Regions from separate parts of the Serratia sp. OS31 genome, predicted to be linked through region 2. Evidence: predicted binding sites of a transcription regulator. Region 2 holds the regulator's gene; each other region holds the start of a gene.
The links. The regulator PhoB, encoded in region 2, activates phosphate uptake and scavenging genes when phosphate is short. The targets are predictions, from matches to a motif close to CTGTCATAAAACTGNCNNAT.

Region 1 (3,129 bases), on a different contig from region 2:
GTGATGCCGGAGAAGGTAAAGCGGTTGCCCCGATCGTCGAGACTGTAGTTTGTGATGCTGTTCGGGAAGCCCCACTGTTTCACCACCGCTGGCTTCCAGGCGTTGATTTTTTCGTCGATGTTCAAGAACAAAGTCGCCAACGTCGGGCTGGACAGGCTGCTTCGGCCGAGGCCAATGTAGTTATCGCCGCCCATCACGTCCAGCACGGTGGCGCCGTTGTCCAGGGTGCTGCGCTTCTCATTATGCAGCGCGGTCTGCGGGCGGGTGCCGTCGATAATAAAGAACAGGTTGCGGCGTTTCTGCCTGGTCAGGATGTCATAGGCGGTATTGTTCATCGCCAGGTGGTCCGAAGACACCACGATAACGGTATTTTTGAAGTACTCGGACGCCTTGATTTTGTCGATCAGCGCGGCGATATGCTGTTGACTGCAGGCCACTGCGCTCAGCGAACGGTTTTCTTTATTCTGCCAACGGAACGACTTTTTGCTGCAGCTGGCGGAGATAAAACCGTCCGGATGATGGGTGTCCACGGTCAAGGCAAACAGCGAGAACTTTTTGTTCTGCTTCGACAACTCGACAAACTTGTCGAACACCACGTCCAGCACGGTATCGTCGTACCAGCCCCAGTCATTTTTGTAGCCGGGGTCGCTGACCTGGTCGCGCAGTTCCTTAAAACCGTAGGCATGGTCAAAGCCGTGCGATTTCAGGAAGGTATCTTTGCCGGCGAAGGCCAGCTCGGCACCCTGATAGAAGTAGTTGTCGTAACCGGCGGATTTCAGTACGTCGCCCAGGCAGACGTTTTCCGGGTAAAAGGTGGATACGGCGCTGGAGGCGTTGCCGTCAAAGGGCGCAAACAGCGGGATACCGCACTGCGAAGACACCATTCCGGCAATGGTGTAACCGGTGCCGGGCAGCTGTTGGGTATTGCTGAAGTCGATGCTGTTCTCGCGGTGCTGGTTCAGTTCGTCGGCCAGGCCGGGGAAGGTCTGCTGATCGAAATAGGTTCTCTCCAGGCTTTCGGCATAGATATACACCAGGTTCGGCGCTTTGCCCTGTACGGTTTTCTTCGGCGCTTTGTAATAGGTGTCAAAGTCGGCGGTATCGCCGCTGATTTGGCTTTTAACCAGCAGCGAAATGTCCTGAAAGGCCGGGGTGGTGCCGACGGAAAACAGCGCCAGCAGCACGGCGACCAGGCTGTAAACCACGCTGCTGCTTTTGGCTTTGCGCCGCACCAGACTCCAGGTCAATACGGTGAAGATCAACGCCAGCACCGCCAGCAGGCCGACAAACGGCAGCAGGTATTTGCCGACGCCGGCGCCCTTCAGGCTGCTGGTGAGGGTGTAGATCACCGCATCGGTAATGCCGTCACCGGTAAAGTAGTTGCTGGCGATCAGCACCACGTTGAGGATCAGGTAGCTGCCCAGCAGCGTCAGCAGGGTGGCCAGCCACCAGCGGTTGGCGGCGGCCCGGGTCCGGTAGATTAAAATTGAGGCTAAAAAAAGTGCAAACGAGATTAATGCTGAAACCATCCACCGTACCCTGTCTGGTTAAAAAGAAATCTTAACTGCCCTGGCAAACGCCGCCGACCCCAGCACGACGCGAAAGAGGAAGGGTATAGCGCATTGAAAGCGCCAGGGTCAATGCGTGTTTGCGTTGCCCAGGCGCGGCAGAGTGCGAACGGTCGTTTTTGTGACAATAGTGTGACATGAATCACGCCGATGAGGTGAAAAGCGGCTGAATGTTGCTCATCCGACGTTTGGCTCTAGCCTTAATGGAGAGCGTCAACGAAACACCTTCACCCTTTGTTCAGGAGAAAACCATGCAGAGCATTCCCGCCGCCGTACTCGCTGATTTGGCCCCGCAGGGGATGCTGCGGGCGGCCATCAATCTGGGCAATCCGGTGTTGGCGCAGAAGGGGCCAGACGGCGAACCTCAGGGGGTTTCCGTGACGCTGGCCCGCGCATTGGCCCGCGAGTTGGGCGTGGCGCTGGAGTTGGTGACCTATGATGCCGCAGGCAAGGTTTTTGCCACGTTGGAAACCGGAGACTGGAATATCGCCTTTATGGCCATCGAACCGGTGAGGGCGGCACAAATTGCGTTCAGTGCGCCTTATGCGATCATTGAGGGGACCTATCTGGTGGCCCAGGCGTCTCCCTGGCAGCAGGTTGCCGAACTCGACCGGTCCGAGGTGCGCATTGCCGTAGGCCAGGGAGCGGCTTACGATCTGTACCTGTCGCGCACCTTGAAGCATGCGCAACTGGTGCGTGCCGATACCTCCGCCGACGCGATAGCTTTGTTTCTCGAACAGGGGTTGGATGCGGCCGCAGGCGTGCGTCAGCCGTTGCTGGCCGCCGCGGCGGAAAATCCGGGGTATCGGGTGCTGGCTGGGCATTTCACCGCTATCCAGCAGGCGATGGCGGTTCCGCGACAAAAAGCGTCGGGGGCGGACTATGTACGTGATTTTGTGGAGCGGTGCAAGGCAAGTGGCCTGGTGCTGCAGGCTTTGCAACGCAGCGGTCAGGGGGATGTTACCGTCGCGCCTTCTGCCTGAGGGGGGAATGGCAGGGGCGCTGCATACTGCGCCCCCGATAAAGCGAACAACGTTTAATGCAGCTCCACCGCGTACTGTTCCACCGGGGTGATTTTCTTGATCAGCTTGTTGTCGAACAGGAACTGTTCGTAAGCCTGGTAGCGGGCCTTGTCCAGCCTGGCCGGATCGGTTGCGAACAACGGCAGGCTGGCTTGCCAGGCCTGTTTGTTCAGCTCGGTATTGAGTTCCGGATGGGCTTTGGCGAACGCCAGCCAGCTTTCCTGTGGGTGGGCGTGCAGGTAGTCGCTGCCTTTTTTCAGCGCCACGAGGAATTTTTTGATTTTCGGCTCGGCCAGCGCGTCGCGGTTGGCGACGATAATCAGCTCGTCGTAGGTCGGCACGCCGTAGTCTTCCACGTTAAACACCACCGGATCTTTGCCCTGCAGTTTCAGCTCCAGCGCTTCAATATTGCGATATCCGCCGATCACCGCATCGACCTGGCCAGCCAGCAGGGCGCTGGTCAGCTGAAAGTTAACGTTGATCAGTTGGGTGTCCCTGGGGGTGAGCTTTTCATGTTCAAGCATGGTTGCCAGCGTAGC
Region 2 (3,129 bases):
ATTGTTGCTCGATCTGTGCCAAATCTCCCTTAATGAGCTGCATCGGCTGGAAGGTTGGGATCTCCAATGCGCTGACCTGCTGCAGGGCACCCGCGTCGAAATCCACCATAAACACGCTTTTGGCCTTGCCCAGCTCGTCAAAACTGAGCGGGATAGGGGAGCCGCTGTAGCGAATATGCTCAGATTTGGCGACGTTTTGCGCGCGATGAATATGCCCCAGCGCGATGTAATCTGCCGGGGGGAAGGCCTGGGCGGGGAAGGCGTCCAGCGTACCAATATAGATGTCGCGCACCGAATCGGAGGTCGTTACGCCGACGGTGGTCAGATGGCCGGTAGCGACGATGGGCAGCGGCAAGCCCAACGTATCACGGCGCGCACAGGCGGCCTGGTACAGCGTGTGATAGTGGTCGGCGATAGACTCTTGCAGCGCCTGCTGTTTTTGCACCCCGGACTCACCGGCGCGGCTGGTGAGCAGATCGCGCGGCCGCAGAAAAGGAATGGCGCACAATATGGCGCCCGGTTGGCCGTCGCGTTGATTCAGTACCAGCACCTGTTGTTCGATTTCGCTCTGTGCATTGGCGATCACGGTGGTATTCAGGCAGGAAAGCAATTCGCGCGATTCATTTAAGGTTGCCACGGAGTCGTGATTGCCGCCCAACACCACCAACTGGCAGCCGGTGCGCTGCAGTTCCACCACGAAGCGGTTATACAGCTCGCGGGCGTAGCTTGGCGGCGAGCCGGTATCGAACAGGTCCCCGGCGACGATCAGCGCGTCCACCTGGTGTTGTTCGATCTGTTCGATCAGCCAGCGCAGAAAGGCCTGATGCTCGGCGGCGCGGCTTTTGGTGAAAAAGTACTGGCCAAGATGCCAGTCAGAGGTGTGGATCAGGCGCATGACACTCCCGGGGCGATAGGGTAATGGCGGTGATTATAAAGGGAATATGATGTTTCTGTGTGATTAGAAATAACCGCTATGCTTACTGCCCATAACAGCCCGTTTTTTTCATGGCTATTTATTTCATAAATCTGTCACAAAACTGACGCATAATGGCGCCCGCAATCAACTGTGATCGCTAACACATTGGCAGGATTGACGATGGCAAGACGCATACTGGTGGTGGAAGACGAAGCGCCGATCCGTGAGATGGTGTGCTTTGTGTTGGAACAGAATGGTTACCAACCGTTGGAAGCTGAGGATTATGACAGCGCCGTGACGCGCCTGTCTGAGCCGTTCCCTGATTTAGTGTTGCTCGACTGGATGTTACCCGGGGGATCCGGCATTCAGTTTATTAAACATATGAAGCGTGAAGCCCTGACCCGTGACATTCCGGTGATGATGCTGACCGCGCGCGGTGAAGAAGAAGACCGGGTGCGCGGCCTGGAGGTCGGGGCGGATGATTACATCACCAAACCTTTCTCACCGAAGGAGCTGGTGGCGCGCATCAAGGCGGTAATGCGCCGTATTTCACCGATGGCGGTGGAAGAAGTGATTGAAATGCAAGGGCTGAGCCTGGACCCTTCCTCACACCGCGTGATGGCTAATGAACAAGCGCTGGATATGGGGCCGACCGAGTTCAAGCTGTTGCACTTCTTTATGACCCATCCGGAACGCGTTTATAGCCGTGAGCAGTTGCTTAATCACGTCTGGGGCACTAACGTTTATGTGGAAGACCGCACCGTTGACGTGCACATCCGTCGGCTCCGTAAGGCGTTAGAGACCAGTGGTCATGACAAAATGGTTCAAACCGTTCGGGGCACCGGCTACCGATTCTCAACGCGCTACTGATCGCGCCGCGCTGGAGAATATGCCGTGTTAGAACGTCTATCCTGGAAGAGGCTGGCCCTGGAGCTGGCCCTTTTCTGCCTGCCTGCCTTACTGCTGGGGCTGATTTTCGGTTATCTGCCCTGGTTGCTGCTGGCCTCCGTGCTGGCGGCGTTGGCATGGAATTTCTACAACCAACTTAAACTTTCCCACTGGCTGTGGGTTGACCGCAGCATGACGCCGCCGCCGGGTCGCTGGAGCTGGGAACCGCTGTTTTACGGTCTGTATCAGATGCAGCAACGGAACCGCCGTCGACGCCGTGAGTTGGCGCTGTTGATCAAACGCTTCCGCAGCGGAGCGGAATCGCTGCCCGATGCGGTGGTGATGACCACCGTCGAAGGCAATATCTTTTGGTGCAACGGGCTGGCGCAGCATTTGCTGGGTTTCCGCTGGCCGGAAGACAATGGTCAGCACATCCTTAACCTGCTGCGTTATCCGGAGTTCAGTCACTATCTGCAACAGCAGGAGTTCTCCCGCCCCTTGACGCTGCAGCTGAATAACGAGCATTACGTCGAATTTCGTGTGATGCCCTACTCTGAAGGGCAATTATTGATGGTGGCCCGCGATGTGACCCAGATGCGTCAACTGGAAGGGGCTCGGCGCAACTTCTTCGCTAACGTCAGTCACGAGCTGCGCACGCCGCTAACGGTATTGCAGGGTTACCTGGAAATGATGAGCGACGAAGAGCTGGATGGTTCGCTGCGCGGTAAGGCGTTGGGCACCATGCAGGAGCAGACTCGCCGCATGGACGGACTGGTCAAGCAACTGCTGACGCTGTCGCGCATCGAGGCGGCGCCTAACGTTGAAATGAACGAGCGGGTTGATATCCCCCTGATGCTGCGGGTGTTACAACGTGAGGCGCAATCGCTGAGCGGCGGCAACCACGAAATCACCTTCCGGGTGAATGAGCAGTTGAAAGTGTTCGGTAACGATGACCAACTTCGCAGTGCGGTGTCGAATCTGGTGTATAACGCCGTCAATCATACGCCGAAAGGCACTAATATTGAGGTCAGCTGGCAGCAGACGCCAAGCGGCGCGCAGTTTCAGGTCAGTGATAATGGGCCGGGCATCGCGGCCGAACATATTCCCCGTTTGACCGAACGCTTCTACCGCGTCGACAAAGCCCGTTCACGCCAGACCGGCGGCAGTGGGCTGGGGTTGGCGATCGTCAAGCATGCGCTCAGCCACCACGATGCGCGGCTGGAGATCCTCAGCGAGCAGGGCATCGGCACCCGATTTATCTTTACCTTGCCTAACCGGTTGATTGTTCCCGCAGCTTTGTCAGAGAATGCGGTGAAAAATTAACG
Region 3 (3,129 bases), on a different contig from region 2:
GCCAATCACGCCATTCTTGGTAAACGGCAACACGATACGCCAGATCACTTCCCAGGTGGTGCAGCCGATGCCGTAGGCCGACTCTTTCATCATCACCGGGGTTTGTTCGAACACGTCGCGCATTACGGCGGCAATATAAGGAATAATCATAATCGCCAGGATCACCCCGGCAGCCAGAATACCGATACCGAACGCCGGACCTGAGAACAACTCACCGACAATCGGAATACCGGACAGCACGTCGCCGACCGGGGTCTGGAAATATTCGGCAAACAGCGGGGCGAACACGAACAGGCCCCACATGCCGTAAACAATACTCGGGATCGCCGCCAGCAGCTCAATGGCGATACCCAGCGGGCGTCTCAGCCAGTTTGGCGCCAGCTCGGTCAGAAACAGCGCGATGCCGAAGCTGACGGGGACGGCGATAATCAATGCGATCAGCGAGGTGACGACGGTGCCGTAGATCGGTACCAGTGCACCGAACTGCTCGGCAGGGGCGTCCCACTCTTTGGTCCACAGGAAGGAGAAACCGAATTTCTGTATGCTCGGCCAGGAGGCGAAGATCAGCGAAACAATAATGCCGCCCAGCAACAATAGGGTAATCAGCGCCGCCAGTTTAACCAGCGCGCTGAAGATGACGTCACCATTTTTACTCGGTGCTTTTATGGTCGGCTTGTACTCAGCCATAGATCACTCTCTGTGTTAACCCTGGCAGGCCCAACCTGGATTGAGCCCTGAAAAACTGAGTGGGGCGCGCAGATCACGCGCCCCTGCGTTGTTAGTACAGCGCTTTACCGGAACTGTCTTTTACGTTGGTTTTCCATGCTGCACGCACCTGCTCGATAACTTCGTTCGGCAGAGTGGCGTAATCCAGGTCGTTAGCCTGTTTGGCGCCCGTTTTGTACGCCCAGTCAAAGAATTTCAGCACTTCGGTGCCCTGAGCGGGGTTTTTCTGCTCTTTGTGCACCAGGATGAAGGTGGTGGAGGTGATTGGCCAGGCGTTGTCGCCTTTCTGGTTAGTCAGATCCTGCGCGAAGGTTTTGCTCCAGTCCACGCCTTTAGCCGCGGCGCTGAAGCTCTCTTCTGTCGGGCTAACCGCTTTGCCGTCGGCAGAAATCAGCTTGGTGTAGGCCAGGTTGTTTTGTTTGGCATACGCGTATTCAACGTAGCCGATGGAGCCTGGCAGACGCTGTACGAATGCGGCGATGCCGTCGTTGCCCTTGCCGCCCAGACCGGTTGGCCAGTTAACGGTTGAGCCTGCGCCGATTTTCTCTTTCCACTGCGCGTTGGCTTTAGACAAGTAGCTGGTGAACACGAAAGAGGTGCCGGAACCGTCAGCGCGACGTACCACAGCAATGTTCTGATCCGGCAGCTTGACGCCTGGGTTCAGTTTGGTGATCGCCGGGTCGTTCCATTTCTTCACGTTACCCAGGTAGATATCGCCCAGGGTTTTCCCATCCAGGGTCAGCTCACCGGATTTGATGCCCGGGATATTAACGGCCAGCACCACGCCACCAATTACGGTAGGGAACTGGAACAGGCCATCGGCCGCCAGCTTGTCATCAGTCAGAGGCGCGTCGGAAGCACCAAAGTCAACGGTGTTGGCGACGATTTGCTTCACGCCGCCGGAAGAGCCGATGCCCTGATAGTTAACTTTGTTGCCGGTTTCTTTCTGATAAGAATCTGCCCACTTGGCATAAACCGGAGCGGGGAATGTCGCACCTGCACCGGTCAGGCTAGCAGCAGCGAACGCGGACACGGCGGTCAGGGAGAAAGTCGCTGCCACAATACTGGCGACGGTGGTACGCATCAGTTTCATAATCCCTCCTAATGGGATATTCAAAAATCGACTTCGAGTCGTTTTCATCAGAGTAAGTATTGCTGCAGGAGGGAAAATAGGACAGTTTGGTGACAGTAAAATGTACGAAATATGACAGTTATATTACAACAACAAACCCAAGACCATTATCAAATTAAAATCAAATAGTTACAGATAAAACCACTCAGTAATTAATCAATAAAAAAACCCTTTCCATCGCCGCTATCCGCTTGAATATGACAACTTTTATCCCGACTGTCGCACGCCTGTCATATTTTATTTCGCCATGAAAAAAGCCGGCTCAACGGCCGGCTTTTAGACACTAACAGATGCGGATTACTCTACGGTGACAGACTTCGCCAGGTTACGCGGCTGGTCAACGTCGGTGCCTTTGATCAGTGCCACATGGTAAGACAGCAGCTGCAACGGCACGGTGTAGAAGATAGGTGCCACGATTTCTTCTACGTGCGGCAATGGAATGATGGTCATGCCTTCACTGCTGACGAAACCGGCGTCCTGATCGGCGAACACGTACAGCTGGCCGCCACGCGCACGAACTTCTTCGATATTGGACTTCAGTTTTTCCAACAGTTCGTTGTTTGGCGCCACCACGATCACCGGCATATCGGCATCGATCAACGCCAACGGGCCATGCTTCAATTCACCGGCCGCATAGGCTTCCGCGTGAATGTAGGAGATCTCTTTGAGCTTCAGCGCACCTTCCATGGCGATCGGGTACTGATCGCCACGGCCGAGGAACAGCGCATGGTGCTTGTCGGAGAAACCTTCCGCCAGCGCTTCAATCTCTTTATCCATCGACAGCATCTGTTCGATTCGCGCCGGCAACGCCTGCAGGCCATGTACGATTTCATGCTCAACGCTTTCCGCCATGCCTTTCAGACGGCCCAAACGCGCCACCAGCATCAGCAACACCGCCAGCTGGGTGGTGAAGGCCTTGGTGGAAGCCACGCCGATTTCAGTCCCGGCCTTGGTCATCAGCGCCAAATCGGATTCACGCACCAGCGAAGAACCGGCCACGTTGCACACCGCCAACGAACCGAGGTAGCCCAATTCCTTCGACAGGCGCAGCGCCGCCAGGGTATCGGCGGTTTCGCCGGACTGCGACAGCGTGATGATCAGGCTGCCCGGACGTACGGCAGATTTGCGGTAACGGAATTCAGACGCGATCTCGACGTCGCAAGGCACACCGGCCAGGGATTCGAACCAATAACGGGCAACCATGCCAGAGTGGTATGACGTACCGCAGGCAATGATCTGCACATGCTGTACCTTCGCCAGCAACTCATCGG
Region 4 (3,129 bases), on a different contig from region 2:
AGGCCGGGTTGAAGATATAACCGATCTCGGCTTGCAAGGCTGCGCGGTTAGCCAGTTTCAACAACACTTCACCGATCAACTCTCCGCTGTCCTTTAGGGTGACGGCGCAATAAAAAATATCGCCGTCCTGACTGAAGCGCGAAGCTATCGCCTGAGCAAGCTGATCGGCCAGTTGCGCGTTGTCCGGGGTGGGGGCATACAGATAACGATAGACCTCCGGCAAACGGTGGTAAGTCGAGTAGGCTTCGAGATCGTCGGGCGTGAAGCGGCGCAGTTGCAGGCGTTCGGTGTCGAAGGGCAGGGTAATCAAATGCAAGAGCTCATCCTTATTGTCGGGTGGGATCACATTGGTTTGTTTACGGACAGGGCAGAACATTTTTGCGAGGAATACAGGTCCCACAATATAGCAGTAGTCTGGAGGTTTCAAACGGCGAAAACCCTGTTCATCGCCGGCGTGAGCAACGATGAACAGGGTTTAATTAATCAGCGGACGGGGTCGTTAGCTTACTTGATCGCCATGGCGTCACGCATGGTATAGAACAAATCTGTCTGATCGGTCAGCCCGACGACGTTGGCGGCATGCGGGCCGTAGGCGGCAATACGCAGCTGGGTGCCGGTGTGGCCCTGCGAATCCTCTTCCGAGTTGCCGTAGCTGATGGTCATTGGCGCGCCATCTTTGGTGGTCAGCATTTGCGTCAGGCCCGGCGCTTTGGCGTCGGCGGCGATAATCTGGCTGGAGTGAGCATGGTCAGCGGTGACGATCACCAGGGTGTTGCCATCGGCACGGGCGAACTCCAATGCTTTTTGCACGGCCTCATCCAGATCGACAGTTTCCCCGAACTGGCCGCACGGGTTGGCGGCATGATCCTGTTTGTCGATCGATGCGCCTTCAACCTGCAGGAAGAAACCATTTTTGTTGGTTTTCAGCAGGTCGATGGCTTTCTCGGTCATGACCGCCAGCGTCGGGATATCGGCCGTACGTGCCGGGTTGTTCTGACAGGTGACCGCCGGTTGATCGAGATTACCGTGATAGCTGGCCTTCGGCCCCTGCCAGCGTACCGGCATATTGCCGGCGGCAAACAGCCCCAACAGCGGCTTTTGCTGATTGGCGACGTTAACGGCGTTCAGGGCATCGAGGTTTTCCACCCACTGATAACCCAATGCAGTTGCCTGCTCTTTCAGTGATTTTCCCTGCCATTCGCCACTTTTTGCTAACTGATTAAAGGATTTTGCTCCGCCGCCTAAGGTGACGTCGGCGCGGGCTTTGAGCAACTGTTCACTGATCGAACCGCGGCCGCCATTTTCCAGCGCGTTGGTTGCGCATTTTTCACTGGTCTCTTCCGGGCCGTAACATTTACGCGAGGTGACGTGGGAAATCTGCGCCGCAGGTGTGGCGTCTTGCAACTCTGCGGTGGAAACGTTGCCGGTGGCTTTACCTGCCGCTTTGGCGATTTCCAGCAGCGTCGGCTGGTCTTTGCCGTTAACGTCAACGCCCAGTGCACCGTTGTAGGTTTTTACGCCGCTGGACCAGGCAGTCGCCGAGGCGGCGGAGTCAGTGACGTAATCCGGCTTGTGGGTTTTCTTGTCCAGCGAATAATGGGTGTATTGGCCGGTTAACGGCAGGGCATCGATGCCCTTAAAATAGCCGCCTGCGCCTTCGGCATAGTTGCGCGCCGAAGTGATTTCCGAATCGCCCATGCCGTCGCCAATCAGCAAAATCACATTCTTGACCGTTTTATCAGACAACGAAGCTTTCAATGCAGCGGTTTGATCGCCACTCAGGCGACGTGCTCCGCCGGGTTCAACGATATTGCCGCGAGCCGCACGCTCGGAAAGTCCGGCGGTATTGACCGGGGTTTCATCGGCGAAGGCGGTGGAACAGAGTAAGGCGGATAACACAGCTCCGGCGATCAGGGAAAGGGACTGCTGCATAGGGGGAAAGCTCCTTTTCGAAATACAAAATTATAATTGGCATCAATTTGTTACGAAGGAGGGTAGTGCAGAGGTATGACAGTTTTATGACGGTAAATGGGAAAAAAAGGATAGCCGGGCGGCTATCCCAGGCTATCCATTATTCGCTGCGGGCGGGAATATTCAAGCCGCGTTGTACTGCCGGACGGGCCAGACCGCGCTCCAGCCATTGTCCTACCCGCGGGAAGCTATCGAACTCGACCAACTCACGGGCTTCGTAAAAGCCGATCAGGTTACGTACCCAACCCAGAAGCGAGATATCGGCGATGGTGTAATCCTGGCCCATGATCCAGTCGCGGCCTTCAAGCCGACTCTCCAGTACGCCCAGCAGGCGTTTGGACTCATTCTTATAACGCTCGAGCGGGCGTTTATCTTCGTATTCACGTCCGGCAAAGCGGTGGAAGAAACCGAGCTGCCCGAACATCGGGCCAACGGCGGCCATCTGGAAAAACACCCACTGGATGGTTTCGTAACGCAGGGCGGGATCCTGCGGCAGGAACTTGCCGCTTTTCTCCGCCAGATAAAGCAGGATAGCGCCAGACTCAAACAAAGGCAGAGGTTTGCCGCCGGGGCCATCGGGATCGATGATGGACGGGATCTTGCCGTTGGGGTTCAGCGACAGAAACTCTGGCGTCCAGGTTTCGTTTTTGCCGATGTCGATCAGGTGAGCTTCATACGGCAGGCCGATCTCCTCCAGCATGATGGAAACTTTTACCCCGTTCGGCGTGGGCAGCGAATAGAGCTGCAGCCGTTCCGGATGCTGCGCCGGCCACAGTTTGGTGATGGGAAATTGGGTTTGACTGAGCATGGAGAGTCCTCGGGTTGACGGTTTGCCTATTGAGTATTGCACCAAAACTACCCTGCCGTGGGGTTAAACCGTGAGGTCAAAATGTGCTTTCAACGCTTTTTTCCCGCTGGCGGTGAGCTGTAGTTCACGGCTTTCCAACTGGCGCTTAATCCAGCCGCGACTGATGAAAGTCGTCAGCAGCGCGGCGCCCAATGCGCCACCCAGGTGGGCCTTGCGCTCACTCCAGTCCAGACAGCCGCAGGCGAAGCGCCTTCGCGAAGGCGCAGGGGAACAGTCGACGCCTAACCGAGTAAGTGCCGTTAGGCCTGCCTCGCTTAGTCGGTAGTCTTCCTCACCCTCTAACCAGGTTA

Region 1: opgB (phosphatidylglycerol--membrane-oligosaccharide glycerophosphotransferase) is a predicted target of PhoB. The motif match lies at 1,688-1,707, and genes of this name have one in related genera.
Region 3: pstS (phosphate ABC transporter substrate-binding protein PstS) is a predicted target of PhoB. The motif match lies at 1,896-1,915, and genes of this name have one in related genera.
Region 4: phoA (alkaline phosphatase) is a predicted target of PhoB. The motif match lies at 2,006-2,025, and genes of this name have one in related genera.

The regions. Positions count from the first base shown of each region.
Region 1 is NZ_JACJFQ010000010.1:52,024-55,152, forward strand. It holds gene opgB (phosphatidylglycerol--membrane-oligosaccharide glycerophosphotransferase) at 1-1,529, opposite strand, end outside; gene H5P17_RS10895 (ABC transporter substrate-binding protein) at 1,820-2,551, shown strand; gene H5P17_RS10900 (ABC transporter substrate-binding protein) at 2,605-3,129, opposite strand, start outside.
Region 2 is NZ_JACJFQ010000004.1:78,528-81,656, forward strand. It holds gene sbcD (exonuclease subunit SbcD) at 1-895, opposite strand, end outside; gene phoB (phosphate response regulator transcription factor PhoB) at 1,097-1,786, shown strand; gene phoR (phosphate regulon sensor histidine kinase PhoR) at 1,811-3,127, shown strand.
Region 3 is NZ_JACJFQ010000013.1:105,015-108,143, forward strand. It holds gene pstC (phosphate ABC transporter permease PstC) at 1-687, opposite strand, end outside; gene pstS (phosphate ABC transporter substrate-binding protein PstS) at 779-1,819, opposite strand; gene glmS (glutamine--fructose-6-phosphate transaminase (isomerizing)) at 2,156-3,129, opposite strand, start outside.
Region 4 is NZ_JACJFQ010000002.1:81,286-84,414, reverse strand. It holds gene H5P17_RS02690 (GNAT family N-acetyltransferase) at 1-316, opposite strand, end outside; gene phoA (alkaline phosphatase) at 505-1,932, opposite strand; gene H5P17_RS02680 (glutathione S-transferase N-terminal domain-containing protein) at 2,072-2,779, opposite strand; gene H5P17_RS02675 (helix-turn-helix transcriptional regulator) at 2,843-3,129, opposite strand, start outside.